Regions from separate parts of the Labrys monachus genome, predicted to be linked through region 3. Evidence: riboswitches for the same ligand, from Rfam matches in the RefSeq annotation. Region 3 holds a riboswitch; each other region holds the start of a gene.
What was found. A riboswitch is a leader RNA that binds a small molecule or an ion and turns the genes downstream of it on or off. The one in region 3 is predicted to bind cobalamin.
Positions count from the first base shown of each region.

Region 1 (4,628 bases), 2.3 Mb from region 3:
GCTCGACATAGCCGAGATGGCGCACGCGCCCTCGTATGCTCGCCGGCAGCGCGGCGAGATGGCGGTCGAACTTTTCGCCGCCCTGGCCGGTGACCACCAGCTCCAGAGCGGGATCGTGGCCGGCGAGCGCGGCGAAGAAGGACAGCAGGCCGGCGAAATTCTTGTGCGGGTGATAATGAATCGGCGCGAGCAGGAAGGGCGCGCGTTCGCCGCCGGCCGGCCCGGCCGAAGCCGCCATGTCGACGGGGTTGACGTCGACGGGGTTGTAGATCACCCGGTGACGGCGCGGCGTGCCGATCTTGTCCAGGAACTGCCGGCGCGCCGCCTCGCTGATGAAGACCACCTCATCCGCATTGTCGCGGGTTTCCGCGAAGGTGCGGTACAGCGCATCGACCCTCTCGGCCGAGAACAGCTCGGGCAGATAGGCGAACTGCACGTCGTGCAGCACATTGACCACGCGCGGGCCGCCGGCGCGTGCCCGGCCGGGAACCGGTGACTGGAAGTTGGGGAAAAAGAACACCGAATCCGGATCGGCCGCGGCGATGCGCTCCGCCACCAGCCGCTCGCGGTGGAGATAGGGCATCTCCGCCCCGGGAAGCCCGAGCGCCGGCGCCCTCGCGCGCGCCGAGACGAGCCTGTCGCCATAGCGCCGCTTCAACTGGCGGAAAAGCGTCCGCGAGAATTCGACCACCCCGCCAATGGCGGGATAATCCTCAACGATATCAAAATAATAGATTGTCCTGCCGGAGGATCGCCCCAAACCCTCGCCGGCGCGGAACGCCCCCGTCCCAGCCCCTGTCACCACTCGCTCCCCGATCTGCCCCTCTACGATCGTGAGATATTAGTGGCATGGACATACCGTCGGTTGCAATGCCGCCGCTAAGAAAGGACCGCCGGAAGGCTTGGGTCGATTGGGTAAAGCTCCCATTTCCACAGGGGAAAGGACCCTGCAGCGGCCCGCCCCTAAGCAGGATTCCGCTTAGAATTCGATGCCTTCCTGCGCCTTCACGCCGGCGGCGAAGTGGTGCTTGACCAGCGTCATCTCGGTGACGAGGTCGGCGGCCTCGATCATCTCCGGCTTGGCGTTGCGGCCGGTGACGACGACATGCAGGTCCGGCCGGCGCCGCTTCAGGGCCTCGACGACGGCGCCGAGGTCGAGATAGTCGTAGCGCAGGGCGATGTTGAGTTCGTCGAGCACGAGCAGGCGGATGCCGGGATCGGCCATCATCCCGAGCGCCGCCTGCCAGGCCCGTTCGGCGGCGGCGACGTCGCGGGCGCGGTCCTGCGTTTCCCAGGTGAAGCCCTCGCCCATACTCTTCCAGGTCACGAGGTCGGCGAAGCGCTCCAGCGCCGCGCGCTCGCCTGTCGACCACGCACCCTTGATGAACTGCACCACGCCCACCCGCCAGCCATGGCCGAGCGCGCGCATGATCAGTCCGAAGGCGGCGGTCGACTTGCCCTTGCCGGGGCCCGTATTGACGATCAGCAGGCCCTTCTCGATGGTCTTGGAGGCGACCTCGGCGTCCTGCACCGCCTTGCGCTTTTCCATCTTCGCCTTGTGGCGCGCCGCTTCGTCCGTCATTTCACCACCATCGGCAAGCCTGCCACCATGAAGATCACCCGATCCGCCAGCCGGGCGACGCGCTGGTTGAGCCGGCCCTGATCGTCGCGGAAGGCGCGGGCGAGGGCATTGTCGGGCACGATCGACAGGCCGACCTCGTTCGACACCATGACGACCGGCCCGGACGCGGCGGCGATCGCGGCCTCCAGCCGGTCGAAGGCCGGTGCCAGGGGATGCTCGCCCAGCATCAGGTTGGTGAGCCAGAGCGTCAGGCAGTCGACGAGGACCGGACCCGCCGCCGCCGCCAGCGCGCCGGGCAGGCCGAGCGGGGCTTCGCTGGTCTGCCAGCGCGCATCGCGGCGGGAGCGATGCTCGGCGATGCGGGCCCGCATCTCGTCGTCGAAGGCCTGGGCGGTGGCGATATAGCACCACGGCGCAGGCTCGGCCGCGACGAGTTCCTCGGCGTACCGGCTCTTGCCGGAACGCGCGCCGCCGAGCACGAAGGTGAGGCGAGGAGCGATCATGCTCCGTACTTGCAGGCTGCGCGCCGGGAAGGCAAGCGCCGCGTCGGTCAGGGGCGGCCGCTCGTTCGGCGAAGGTTCTTCGGACAGGCCTCCCCGCTCGCCGCCCCTTGTCGGCTGTTTTCGTGGAGGGGCCGATTGACAAGCTTTCAAGCAAGGTCCTTTAGTCGGCTTCGGACGGTCTCTCGTCGAGAGATCAAAGGGAATGCGGTGCGGGGCTTCGGCCCCCATGCCGCGGCTGCCCCCGCAACTGTAAGCGGCGAGCGCTCCGCCACTGGGCCACTGGGAAACCGGGAAGGCGGCGGAACGCGATGAACCGCGAGCCAGGAGACCTGCCGTCCACGGGAACCGGCCGCCTCGATGCAGGCGGCCTGCTCCTCCTTCGTTTTGCCCGCCCGCAGGATCGGTGCGGGGCAAAGGCCGGTCCGGGCGGGGCGCTCCGGGATGCCGGTTCCGCTTTCGGCGGTCGCCGGCCTGTCCGACGACCGCTTGCGCCCTGCCAGTTCCGCCGCGGCGGAGGACGAAAGGGCCGAATGCGCGCAGATCCATCCCAGGCCGAGCCTCATGACGTGCTGATCCATGTCTGCGTCACCTGCCGGCGTGCGGACGACGATGCCGATGCGCCGCGCCCCGGCGCGCGCCTGCACCGGGCGCTGGCGGACGCGCTGCCGGCCGGCATGGCCCTGCGGCCGGTCGAGTGCCTCGGCAATTGCCGCCGCTCCTGCACCGTCGCCGTCTCGGCGCCGGGCTGCTGGACCTATGTCTTCGGCGATCTCGTCGCCGAAAGCGGCACGGAGGTCCTCGCCGCCGCGGCGCTGCTCGCCGGTTCCACCGACGGGCTGATGCCCTGGCGCGGCCGTCCCGAACCGTTCAAGCGCGGCATGATCGCGCGCATACCGCCTCTCCTCGATCACAAGGAAGCCGCCGAATGAGCCTCGCCAGCAACAGCAAGGTGCCCTGCACCATCGTCACCGGCTTCCTCGGGGCCGGCAAGACCACCCTGATCCGCAACCTGCTGGCGACGGCCGGCGGCCGCCGCCTGGCGCTGATCGTCAACGAGTTCGGCGATGTCGGCGTCGACGGCGACATCCTCAGGTCCTGCGGCATCGACAGCTGCCCCGAGGACGCCATCGTCGAGCTCGCCAATGGCTGCATCTGCTGCACGGTGGCGGACGATTTCGTGCCGGCGCTCGAAATGCTGCTGGCGCGGCCGAACGCGCCCGAGCACATCGTCATCGAGACCTCCGGCCTCGCGCTGCCCAAGCCGCTGGTCAAGGCGTTCAACTGGCCGGCGATCCGCTCGCGCGTCACCGTCGACGGCGTCATCGCGGTGGTCGACGGTGCCGCGGTCGCGGCGGGCCGCTTCGCCGACGATCCGGAAGAGTTGAAGCGCCAGGCCGAGGCGGACGGCGCCCTCGACCACGACAATCCCCTGGAGGAGGTCTACGAGGACCAGCTCCTCTGCGCCGACCTCGTCGTGCTCAACAAGGCCGACCTGCTCGGCGAGAGCGAGCTGGCGGGCGTGGAGAGGGACATCGAGAGGACGGTGCCGAGGGCGGTCAAGGTCGTGCGCACCTCGGAAGGGCGCATCGATGCCGCCGTTCTGCTCGGGCTCGGCGCCGCGGCCGAGGACGATCTCGCCGCTCGGCCCTCGCATCACGATGCCGAGGAGGAGCACGACCACGACGATTTCGACACTTTCGTCGTCGACCTGCCGGCCATCCTCGAAGCCGACGCGCTGATCTCGAAGCTGCGCAAGGCCGCCGAAGACCACGACATCCTGCGCATCAAGGGCTTCGTCGCCATCGAGGGCAAGCCGATGCGCCTGCTGGTGCAGGGGGTCGGCGCCCGCTTCTCGCAGCATTTCGACCGGGCCTGGGCGGTAGGCGAGGCGCGCTCCAGCCGCCTCGTCGTCATCGGCGAGAAGGGGCTCGACCAGGACGGCATCCGCAAGGCGCTGAACGGCTGATGCATCTCCTGCCGGCGGATACGCGCTCGCTCGATGCCGGCGAGGCGGCGGTGGACCTGGGCCAGGCGCCCGGTGCGATCGTGTTCGCCTCGCTGAGCGACAGCGATCTCGCTTTGGCGGCCGCTTCCGGGCTCGACGGCCTGCGCATCGCGCCGCTGCAGAAGCTGCGCCATCCGATGTCGGTCGACCTCTATGTCGACAGTGTCGCCCGACACGCCAAGGCCATCGTGGTGCGGCTGCTCGGCGGCATGGATTACTGGCGCTACGGCGTGGAGGAGTTCGCCGCCGCCGCCCGCAGCAATCGCATCGCGCTGGCGTTCATTCCCGGCGACGCCCGGCCCGACGGCCGGCTCGCCGCGCTCTCCACCGTCCCGTCGGAAGCCCTGGAGCGGATCGACCGCTATTGGCGCGAAGGGGGCCCGGCCAATGCGAGAGCGTCCCTTCTCTATGCTGCGAGGCTTGGCGGCCTCGATTTCGGCGCGCCGGCGGCGCCGGCGGCAATGCCCAAATATGGTGTTTTCGTCCCAGGCGGCGCCCTTCACCCTCCCCTGAAGGGGGAGGGTCGATGCGAAGCATC
Region 1 covers NZ_JAUSVK010000001.1:2,511,109-2,515,736, forward strand. Annotated here, with positions in the region: gene J3R73_RS11315 (autotransporter domain-containing protein) at 1-802, opposite strand, end outside; gene cobO (cob(I)yrinic acid a,c-diamide adenosyltransferase) at 980-1,582, opposite strand; gene cobU (bifunctional adenosylcobinamide kinase/adenosylcobinamide-phosphate guanylyltransferase) at 1,579-2,085, opposite strand; cobalamin riboswitch at 2,244-2,436, shown strand; gene J3R73_RS11330 (DUF1636 family protein) at 2,616-3,014, shown strand; gene cobW (cobalamin biosynthesis protein CobW) at 3,011-4,051, shown strand; gene cobN (cobaltochelatase subunit CobN) at 4,051-4,628, shown strand, end outside.
Region 1: another riboswitch for cobalamin. It lies ahead of J3R73_RS11330 (DUF1636 family protein); the one in region 3 lies ahead of J3R73_RS01130 (ribonucleoside-diphosphate reductase subunit alpha).

Region 2 (4,628 bases), 2.4 Mb from region 3:
AGCAAGCGGCGATCCCGCCACTTGCCTTCAACCTTGTGGAGAATGGATTAACACAACCCTGTCACGCCGGTTTCATGGCGGCAAATGAGCAAATTGTAAGCTTCTTCAGCTTTTCGTGAAAGGAATCCGGGCGGGAAGGACAGGCTGATCCGGCCCGCCCTCGGCCATTAAAAAAGGCGCGCCGGAGCGCGCCCTGAGGCGGATAGCGATATCGCAAGCCTAGACAGGCTTGAGATTGCCGGCGGCGGCCTTGCCCGTCTTGCGATCCGTGAGGATCTCGTAGCCGATCTTCTGCCCTTCACGCAATTCCGGCATGCCGGCGCGTTCCACTGCGGTGATATGCACGAACACGTCGCGGCCACCGTCGTCCGGCTGAATGAAGCCGTAGCCCTTCTGGGTATTGAACCACTTCACGGTTCCCGTGCTCATAGGTAGTCCTTTACTTCGTTCCAAAGCATGGACGACCCACGGCGTGCCGTGTTCGCCCGGTTCTGCGAAATTTGGAGAGGGTGTCCTGAACGAGCGCCCCGCAAAGCAAAGGCGAACCGGCCCAGTCTTCCGGCCAAATCGACCCAAAATCGATACCACAAATTCGTCTGCCCTCACAAGAGCTTGCGAAATCACAGTTTTGCCGTGCATCCATCGTCAATCCGCCATTCCTTGCGGCTCCCGCTTGCTCTATGGATGCGAGCGCCGACCGCCGTGTCGCCGCCTCCCCGATATGCCTGACCCGGATTCGGAATGATCGTTTTTCGTCGTTTTTCCATCCTTTTGACGGCGCTGGCGCTCGCCTCGCCCGCCTTTGCCGACACGGCCGACAAGGACTGCTCGCGAGGGGCGGCGGAGCAGCGCATCCCCGCCTGCACCCAGCTTCTGGACAGGCCGCTTTCCAAATCCACCAAAGCGATCGTGCTCTACCGTCGCGGGCTCGCCTATGCCGACAAGGGCGATGACGGCCATGCGGTCGAGGATTACACCGCCGCCCTGCAATTGCGCCCGCGCGACATGGCCACCCTGACCGCCCGGGCCGACGCCTATCTGCGCCTCGGCCGCGACCAGGCGGCGCTCGACGATTACGCCAGCGCCATCGCCTCCAACCGACACGCATCGCTCGCTTTGGTCAATCGCGGCTTCGCTTTGATCCAGCTCAACCGCAACGAGGAAGCCACCAAGGATTTCGACGCAGCGCTCGCCCTCGATCCCCGCGACCAGGAGGCCTATAAGGGCCGGGGTGACGCCGAGCGGGCGCTCGAGGACCATATCGCCGCGGTCGAGGACTACACCCAGGCCATCCGCGTCGACAAGACCTACAAGAACGCCTTCTACGGCCGCGCCCGCTCGCTGATCGAGATGAAGGACTATGTGCGAGCCCAGGAAGACCTGCAGGCCGCGATCGATCTCGATCCCGAATTCGACTCCGCCTATTTCAGCCGCGGCTATGTGCGCTGGCAGCTCGGCGACACCGAGGGCGCGCTGTCGGACTATTCGAGGGCGCTGGCGCTGGAGACGGACTTCCCGGCCGCCCGGCTGGAGCGGGGACAGCTCTACGCCGCGCTCCATCGCTATGACGAGGCCATGGCCGATTACGACGAGGCCATCCGCGAACTGCCCGATCTCGCGCAGGCCTATGTCTCCCGCGGCATCGCCTGGCGCGAGCTCGGCGATTACGACAGTTCGCTCGACGACATGAACAAAGCCTTGTCGCTGCCGGCCAGCAAGGCCGATACGCTGGTGGAGCGGGCCAAGACCCATCTTGCCGCCGACCAGTACGACCTCGCCTTGGCGGACGCCGATGCGGCCATCGCCGCCCAGGACACCGTCCCCGACTATTACGCCCTGCGCGCCAAGGTGCAGGAGCGGCGCGGCCAGCGTGATGCTGCGATCGGCGACTTCCGGAAGGCCCTCGAGCTCGATCCCGCGAGCAAAGTGGCCAAGGCCGGCCTCTACCGCCTCGGCTCGACGCCATAGGCCTGGCGGCCGAGGCCTCCGCCCGGGCTTTGTCGCAGGCCAGTCTTGACGGCGACGGGCGGGCACGGCTAGCTGTCCCCTGATGGTTCCCTCCGGGGATCAAAAGGGAACGCGGTGCGGGCAGTGGCCCAAGGCCGCGGCTGCCCCCGCAACTGTCAGCGACGAGCCGCCTCCACATCGCCACTGGGACCCGCATGGACCTGGGAAGGCCGGAGAACGGCGCCGACCCGCGAGCCAGGAAACCTGCCATCGCCGGACGTCAAAGCAGGAACATCGGGCGGGGTGTCCCGATGTATCGGTCCCCCTCGGGGCAAGCCGGTCGCTGCAATGACATGAGACGTCAAAAGCAGAAATCCTCCATGCCAATCCCGATTCGACGCTTCTTCACCGAAAGCACGCCCGATTTCAAAGGGCGGCTCATCGCCATCTATGTCGTGCTCGCCATCCTCAATCTCGGGGGCTGGCTGTGGGCGCTCATGGCCTTCCACGGCAACCCGGCGCTGCTCGGCATCGCGCTCGTGGTCTACGGGCTCGGCCTGCGCCACGCGGTCGATGCCGACCATATCGCCGCCATCGACAACGTCACGCGCAAGCTGATGCAGGAGCGGCGGCGGCCCGTCGCCGTCGGCTTCTTCTTCGCCATCGGCCATTCGCTCGTCATCGTCATCGTCGCGGCCGCCGTCGCCGGGGCGGCGACCCTGCTCGGCGGCTTCCGGAGCCTGCAGGACATCGGCGGCACGATCAGCACCGGCGTCTCCGCCCTGTTCCTGTTCGTGATCGCGGCCATGAACATCATGATCTTCCTGTCGATCTACAGGAGCTACCGCCATGTGCGCATCGGCGGCGCCTATGTCGAGGAGGATCTCGACATCCTGCTCAACAATCGCGGCTTCCTCGCCCGCATCTTCCGGCCGGTGTTCCGGCTCGTCTCCAGGAGCTGGCACATGCTGCCGGTCGGCTTCCTGTTCGGCCTCGGCTTCGACACGGCGACCGAGGTCGCGACCTTCGGCGTCACCGCGACCCAGGCCGCCAAGGGCGTGCCGTTCGAGGCGATCATGGTGTTCCCGGTGCTGTTCGCGGCCGGCATGTCGCTGGTCGACACCACGGACGGCGTGATGATGCTCGGCGCCTATGACTGGGCCTTCGTCAAGCCGATGCGCAAGCTCTACTACAACATGACGATCACGCTGGTCTCCGTCGTCGTCGCCGTGCTGATCGGCGGCATCGAGACGCTGGGGCTGATCGGCGACCGATTCGCCCTGACCGGCGCGTTCTGGGACTTCATCGCCGCGCTGAACGACAATTTCAACAATCTCGGCTTCGCCATCATCGCCATCTTCATCGCCGCCTGGGTGATCTCCTATATCGTCTACAAGGCCAAGCGGCTGGACGATTTCGACATGAACACCACGCGGGCCTGAGGCCGCCGGGTCCGACGCCGGCGCGGCGTCGGCGTCAGATCCGGCCGAGCCAGTCCACCAGCCGCTGCGTCGCGACCTGCAGCTGCTCGGGGCTGCGCAGGAAGCACAGGCGCATGAAGCCTTCGCCACCGGGGCCGAACGCCGTGCCGGGGGCGAGGCCGACATTGGCGTCATCGACGATCTCCAGGCCGAGGCGGCGCACATCCGGCCGGCCCTCGACGGTGAAGAACAGGTAGAAGGCGCCGTTCACCGGCGCGAACCGGACCTTGCCGGTGGCGCCCAGCCCGTCGACGACGATGTCGCGCCCCTGGCGCGCCCGGGCGATCTGGTGCTGCACGAAGCTCTCGCCCCGGTCGAGTGCGGCGATGCCGGCGCGCTGCATGAAGGCCGCGACGCCCGAGGTCGAATATTGCACGAGGTTCTCGATGGTCTGCCCGAGTTCGGGCGGCGCCTCGATCCAGCCCATGCGCCAGCCGGTCATGGACCAGTTCTTGGAGAAGGTATCGGTGAAGAAGATGCGGTCTTCGGGCGTGCGGATGTCGCGGAAGGACGGCGCCCGGCCGCCGGCATAATGGAAGCGGGTGTAGATCTCGTCCGCGAAGATCCACAGGCCGTGGCGGCGGGCGAGATCGAGCACGAAGGCGAGATCGTCCGGCGTGGCCACCCACCCTGTGGGGTTGGAAGGGGAATTGATGAAGATGCCCCTGGTGCGGGGCGTCACCGCATCGGCGATGCGCTGGCGGTCGAGCTGCCAGCCCGCATCCGTGTAGATCTGCGGCACCATCACCGGCGTCGCGCCGGCGACGCCGATGGCGGCCGGGAAATTCGGCCAGACCGGGCTCGGCACGATCACCTCGTCGCCTTTGCCGGCGACCATGCGCACACAGGTCTGCAGCGCATGCATCCCCGATTGCGTGACGAAGAAGCGACCCGGCTCGAACGGTTTGCCGAACAGATTGGTGTGATAGCGGGCGAGCGCCTCGCGGAGGTCCGGAATGCCGCGCTGCCAGGTGTAGAAGGTTTCGCCGGCGGCGAGGGAACGCGTCGCGGCCTCGGTTATGAAGGCCGGCGTCGGCACGTCGCCCTCCCCCGCCCAGAGCGGGATCATGCCCTCGCGCGTGCGCCCGTAATTCATCACCTCGACGATGCCGCTTTCCGGCGCGCCGAGCGCCTCCGGACGAAGGCCGTCGAGAAAGGACGGCATTGCGGGCGGGATCTTCTCGGCAGCGGCGGCGGTCA
Region 2 covers NZ_JAUSVK010000001.1:2,634,652-2,639,279, reverse strand. Annotated here, with positions in the region: gene J3R73_RS11905 (cold-shock protein) at 220-429, opposite strand; gene J3R73_RS11900 (tetratricopeptide repeat protein) at 742-1,968, shown strand; cobalamin riboswitch at 2,035-2,233, shown strand; gene J3R73_RS11895 (HoxN/HupN/NixA family nickel/cobalt transporter) at 2,328-3,389, shown strand; gene J3R73_RS11890 (pyridoxal phosphate-dependent aminotransferase) at 3,424-4,593, opposite strand.
Region 2: another riboswitch for cobalamin. It lies ahead of J3R73_RS11895 (HoxN/HupN/NixA family nickel/cobalt transporter); the one in region 3 lies ahead of J3R73_RS01130 (ribonucleoside-diphosphate reductase subunit alpha).

Region 3 (4,628 bases):
CTCGTCGGCGGAGGTGTTCAGCGTGATCTCGGTACACAGGTTCGAGGAATGCACCACGCCGACATGGCTTTGCGGTGATCTTAGATTGCATGTGTCCTTAAAAGTAATCCAAGGGTGTCCAGTCTCGAACAGCATGGTCAGCATCTTGCGCCAGATGTCGACTGCCGCCACCCGCTTGAACACCTTGATCTCCCCGCGTCCGGCCTTCTCCTCATAGGTCTCGTAGGCCGTCTTGAACGGCTTGCCATAGAGGTCGTGCAGGTCCGGCACTTCGTCGGGCGAAAACAGGGTCCATTGCCCCCCGGCCTCCACCCGCTGCATGAACAGGTCGGGAATCCAGTTGGCGGTGTTCATGTCGTGGGTGCGGCGGCGGTCGTCGCCGGTGTTCTTCCGGAGGTCAAGGAACTCCTCGATGTCGACATGCCAGGTCTCGAGATAGGCGCAGACCGCCCCCTTGCGCTTGCCGCCCTGGTTGACCGCGATGGCGGTATCGTTGGCCACTTTCAGGAATGGCACGATACCTTGGCTCTCGCCGTTGGTGCCCTTGATGTAGGCCCCGAGGCCGCGCACCGGCGTCCAGTCATTGCCGAGCCCGCCGGAATACTTGGCGAGCAAGGCGTTGTCCTTCACCGCCTTGAAAATGCCGTCGAGGTCGTCGGCGATCGTGGTCAGGAAGCAGGAGGAGAGCTGCGGCCGGAGCGTGCCGGCGTTGAACAAGGTCGGCGTCGAGGCCATGAAATCAAAGGAGGAGAGCAGGTCGTAGAATTCGATGGCTCGCGCCTCCCTGTCGATCTCGCGCAGCGCCAGCCCCATGGCGACCCGCATGAAGAAGGCCTGGGGCAACTCGAAGCGATTTCCACGCATGTGCAGGAAGTAGCGGTCGTAGAGCGTCTGGAAGCCGAGATAATCGAACTCGAGGTCACGCGCAGGTTCGAGCGCGGCAGCAAGTCGGGCGAGGTCGAAGCGGTCGAGTTCGGGATCGAGCCGTTCGTTGGCGATGCCGGTCTTCACATAGGCGCAGAAATAGTCGCCGTAACGTTCCGCCATCTCCGCCTGCGTCGCCTGTTCCGGCCGGCCGGCGACAAAGCTCAGAGCCTCGCGGCGCAGCTTGTCGAGCAGCAGGCGGGCACTGACCTTGGAATAGTTGGGCTCGGTCTCCACCAGTGTGCGCGCCGCCAGGATGGGGGCCTGTGCCAGTTCGTCGAGCGTGATACCGTCATAGAGATTGCGTTGCGCCTCCGTGAGGACCGCGTCGGGCGAGACGCCGTCGAGCCCAGTGCAAGCCTCGCCGATGACGATTGAGAGGCGGCCGGCATCCAGTGGCACCCGTGCGCCGTCGGCGGTCCTCACATGCAGCACGACGGTGACATCACCAGCCGGATGGGCCGCGGCGAGGGCCTTCGCGCGTTCCCGCGCCCGCTCATCGCGATAGAGCACATAAGCCCGGGCGACCTTGTGATACTCCCCGCGCATCAGGGCCAGTTCCACCTGGTCCTGCACATCCTCGATATGGAAGGTCCGGCCGATGCCGGGGCGGCGGGTTAGGTTCGCCACGATCTGGTCGGTCAGCCCGGCGACGATGTCGTGGATGCGGCGGGATGCGGCGGCGGACGGCCCTTCTACGGCCAAAAACGCCTTGGTCAAGGCGACCGCGATCTTGGCGGTATCGAACGGCGTCACCGCGCCATTGCGGCGGATGAGCTGATAGCCGGGCGCGCTAGCGACCGCCTCAACGTCAGGGGCCGTCGTGTAAGGTCTGTGGTTGCCATTGTCATGGCGTTCGGCTGTAGCTGGCATCATCATCCCCGATGAATGTGGGGACGGAGAGCAGGCGGACGCGTGCCACGACACGGGAGGCACATGCCGCCCAAAGCAAGCGCCTCACCGGAACACCCCGCCCGTGGACGTACATAGTGTCGCGGCAGGTCTCCTGGCTCGCGGGTCATCATCCTTGTACGTCTTCCCAAGGCTTTGCGGCCTCAGTGACATGGCTGAACAAGAACTCGCCACTTACAGTTGCGGGGGCAGCGCCGGCCTTGCGATAGAGCGCACCGACTTCCCTCTTAGCTTCCACGTCTTAACAGACTAGGAAGAACCACGATGTCTACATTTAGTGACAATTTATGGCGCCATGTCAATAGGTGGTGAGCTGTTTTGTCGAACGGCTACGAAAACAGGTCGCATCCGCTCCGTACGCAGGAGACGAGCTCGTCACCTCGCAAACAAAAAGCGGTTCCGGTGCGCCACATTATGATCGATTTTTCGCTTGAAGGTATGTTCTCAGGTCACCACTCGTCTCTTGGGATCCAGGTTGCGAGGGTGCGACCAAAGCGCAGCAATAGGCCAATCCATCAATCGGCGACCTCGTCCAACTTCCCGTCCTTGGCCTCGAAACGCTTCTGAAACCCCGGCTGAATCAGTCCGGTGCCGGACCACTCGATCAAGGGCGTGCCGGCGGGACTTGGCTTGCGCAAATAGTTTGCCGCAGCCTTGGGATCGCCAGCTCCGGCGTAGGACGCGATGAAGGGATCTGGCGGGCTATGAGCGCTTTCTGCTCGAGACGCTGCTCAAGATGCCGGGGGGCTGCGATATCCGCAGCAACTCCGCCATCCAGACCGTGAAGGCGCAAGCGCCGCTTCCGTTGAATCATCTGCCAAAGGAAGACATCGTACAGAAGCTCTGACTTCCGACGCGGGCTTACTCCAAATCCAACGAAAAGTGCCCGTGCTGGTCCTGCGTCGAGCGATGAATAAATCTCGCGGCTCTCTCAGGCGATGGCTTGTATTGACGGATCGCTTCCGCGTCGCCGGGAGCGAAGTCTGAGGGCTGATTCGGGCGGCTCAGACAAAAAACCGGGCTCTCGAAACAGCCGATTCTTGCCCTTACTTCGCTATGGTACTCTGACGCTAAATATTTCTTGCACAAAGATAATTCCTTGCTCCCTCTGGCTCGGGAGCCGTCAGGAACCGCCAGTGCGAGGCATCGCCACCATGCGAGAACCAGACCGTATCATCCGTCTCAAAACCGTCCTCGCCAGGACCGGTCTGTCCCGATCCACGCTCTACCGCAAGATCGCCGAGGGCACGTTCCCGGCCCAGCTCAGGATCAGCACCAACGGCTCCGGCTGGCACGAATCCGACGTCGACCGATGGATCGCCGATCCCGTGAAATGGCGGCCGGGGAGCGAAGGCGGCGAGAGGCGGTGACGCAGGAGACGGCACGAACAACGGATTGGGTGTCGGCCCTCTTTTCCACGCTTGGCGCTTCATCGGGGTCGCGCGCGAGCCGGGCAGCATTCTTGGCGCTTTGGGTTCCGGCCGGGTCGAGATCTCGGCGGACGTTGCCATTATCGCGGAAGTCCCTATTCTGCACCGGAGTGGGTATCGAGCGCGAAAGACCGACAAAGTTCGGGAGTTTTGCGACAGACTTTCTTGAAAGTTTCACATGCGCATAGTGCTTACGGGTAGTTCCGGACGGGTCGGTCGGGCCATTTTCAGGGCCTTGGCGGAGCAACACAAGGTCGTTGGGGTCGATCGCTCTCCCTTTTCCACCACCCATGTCGTCGGAGACTTCGCCAGCGAAGCGCTACTATACTCCGCTTTGAAGGGCGTGGATGCCGTTATCCATACGGCTGCGCTCCATGCTCCGCATGTCGGTATTATTCCAGATGAGGAGTTTCAGCGCATCAACGTGGAGGGAACCCGACTTGTCGTAAAGGTGGCGATTGCCGCTGGCGTGAAACGGCTGATCTTCACCAGCACGACAGCCTTATATGGGCGTGCTGTTTCTCCCGGCTCATGCACATGGATAGACGAGAATACGACCCCTCTACCGAAGAGCATCTATCATCGGACGAAACTCGAAGCCGAGCGCCTTCTGGAAGGCATGGCCTGTTCTGAATTGGCCGTGCGGGTTTTGCGCATGTCCCGCAGCTTTCCGGAGCCGGGCGATGTGATGGCTACCTATCGGCTACATCGTGGGGTTGATGTTCGGGACGTGGCCGATGCCCACTTGGCCGCGCTGACGAACGGCGGGCCGCACTTCCGGCGCTATATCATCTCGGCCGCCACCCCTTTCGCAATGCAGGATTGCCCGACTTTGGCCTCGGACGCGGAATCCCTTGTCAGGCTGCGTGCACCAGCTCTTGCCGCCGAGTTCGACCGGAGAGGGTGGAGCCTCCCAAGCTCCATCGACCGCGTATATGATTCCGCTCAGGCCGAGCGTGCGCTTGGATGGCACCCCCGCTTTGGCTTTAGCGAGGTGCTGGCGCAAATGGACCGACGTAGTCTGGAAGTCTTGCCCTGCGGCTCGGTTATTAACAGGAAAGCGGAGTAGAATTTTCGCAGAGATGATGACGTCGTTCCGAAGGCAATATTTATGTGGCGTTTTCAAGGTACAAGGCAGGTGTAATGCAGGTCTCTAAGAATAACCCTCTGTGCCGTGTTGAAGATCTCATGTCGCGGAAATTCTGATTTTTGGAGACTATTAACATGGCGAAGAAAAGGATGGTCGGTTCGACCGAACTGCGCCCTTAGAACTCGCGGTTCATGATCGTCATCGCATCACCTTGTCTCGTGACCGTTTCGACCGCAATCCAACCCGCCTTCGCATAGAGCTTGGCCGCGCCG
Region 3 covers NZ_JAUSVK010000001.1:250,570-255,197, forward strand. Annotated here, with positions in the region: gene J3R73_RS01130 (ribonucleoside-diphosphate reductase subunit alpha) at 1-1,797, opposite strand, end outside; cobalamin riboswitch at 1,904-2,115, opposite strand; gene J3R73_RS01140 (helix-turn-helix transcriptional regulator) at 2,991-3,206, shown strand; gene J3R73_RS01145 (NAD-dependent epimerase/dehydratase family protein) at 3,445-4,335, shown strand; gene J3R73_RS01150 (GNAT family N-acetyltransferase) at 4,532-4,628, opposite strand, start outside.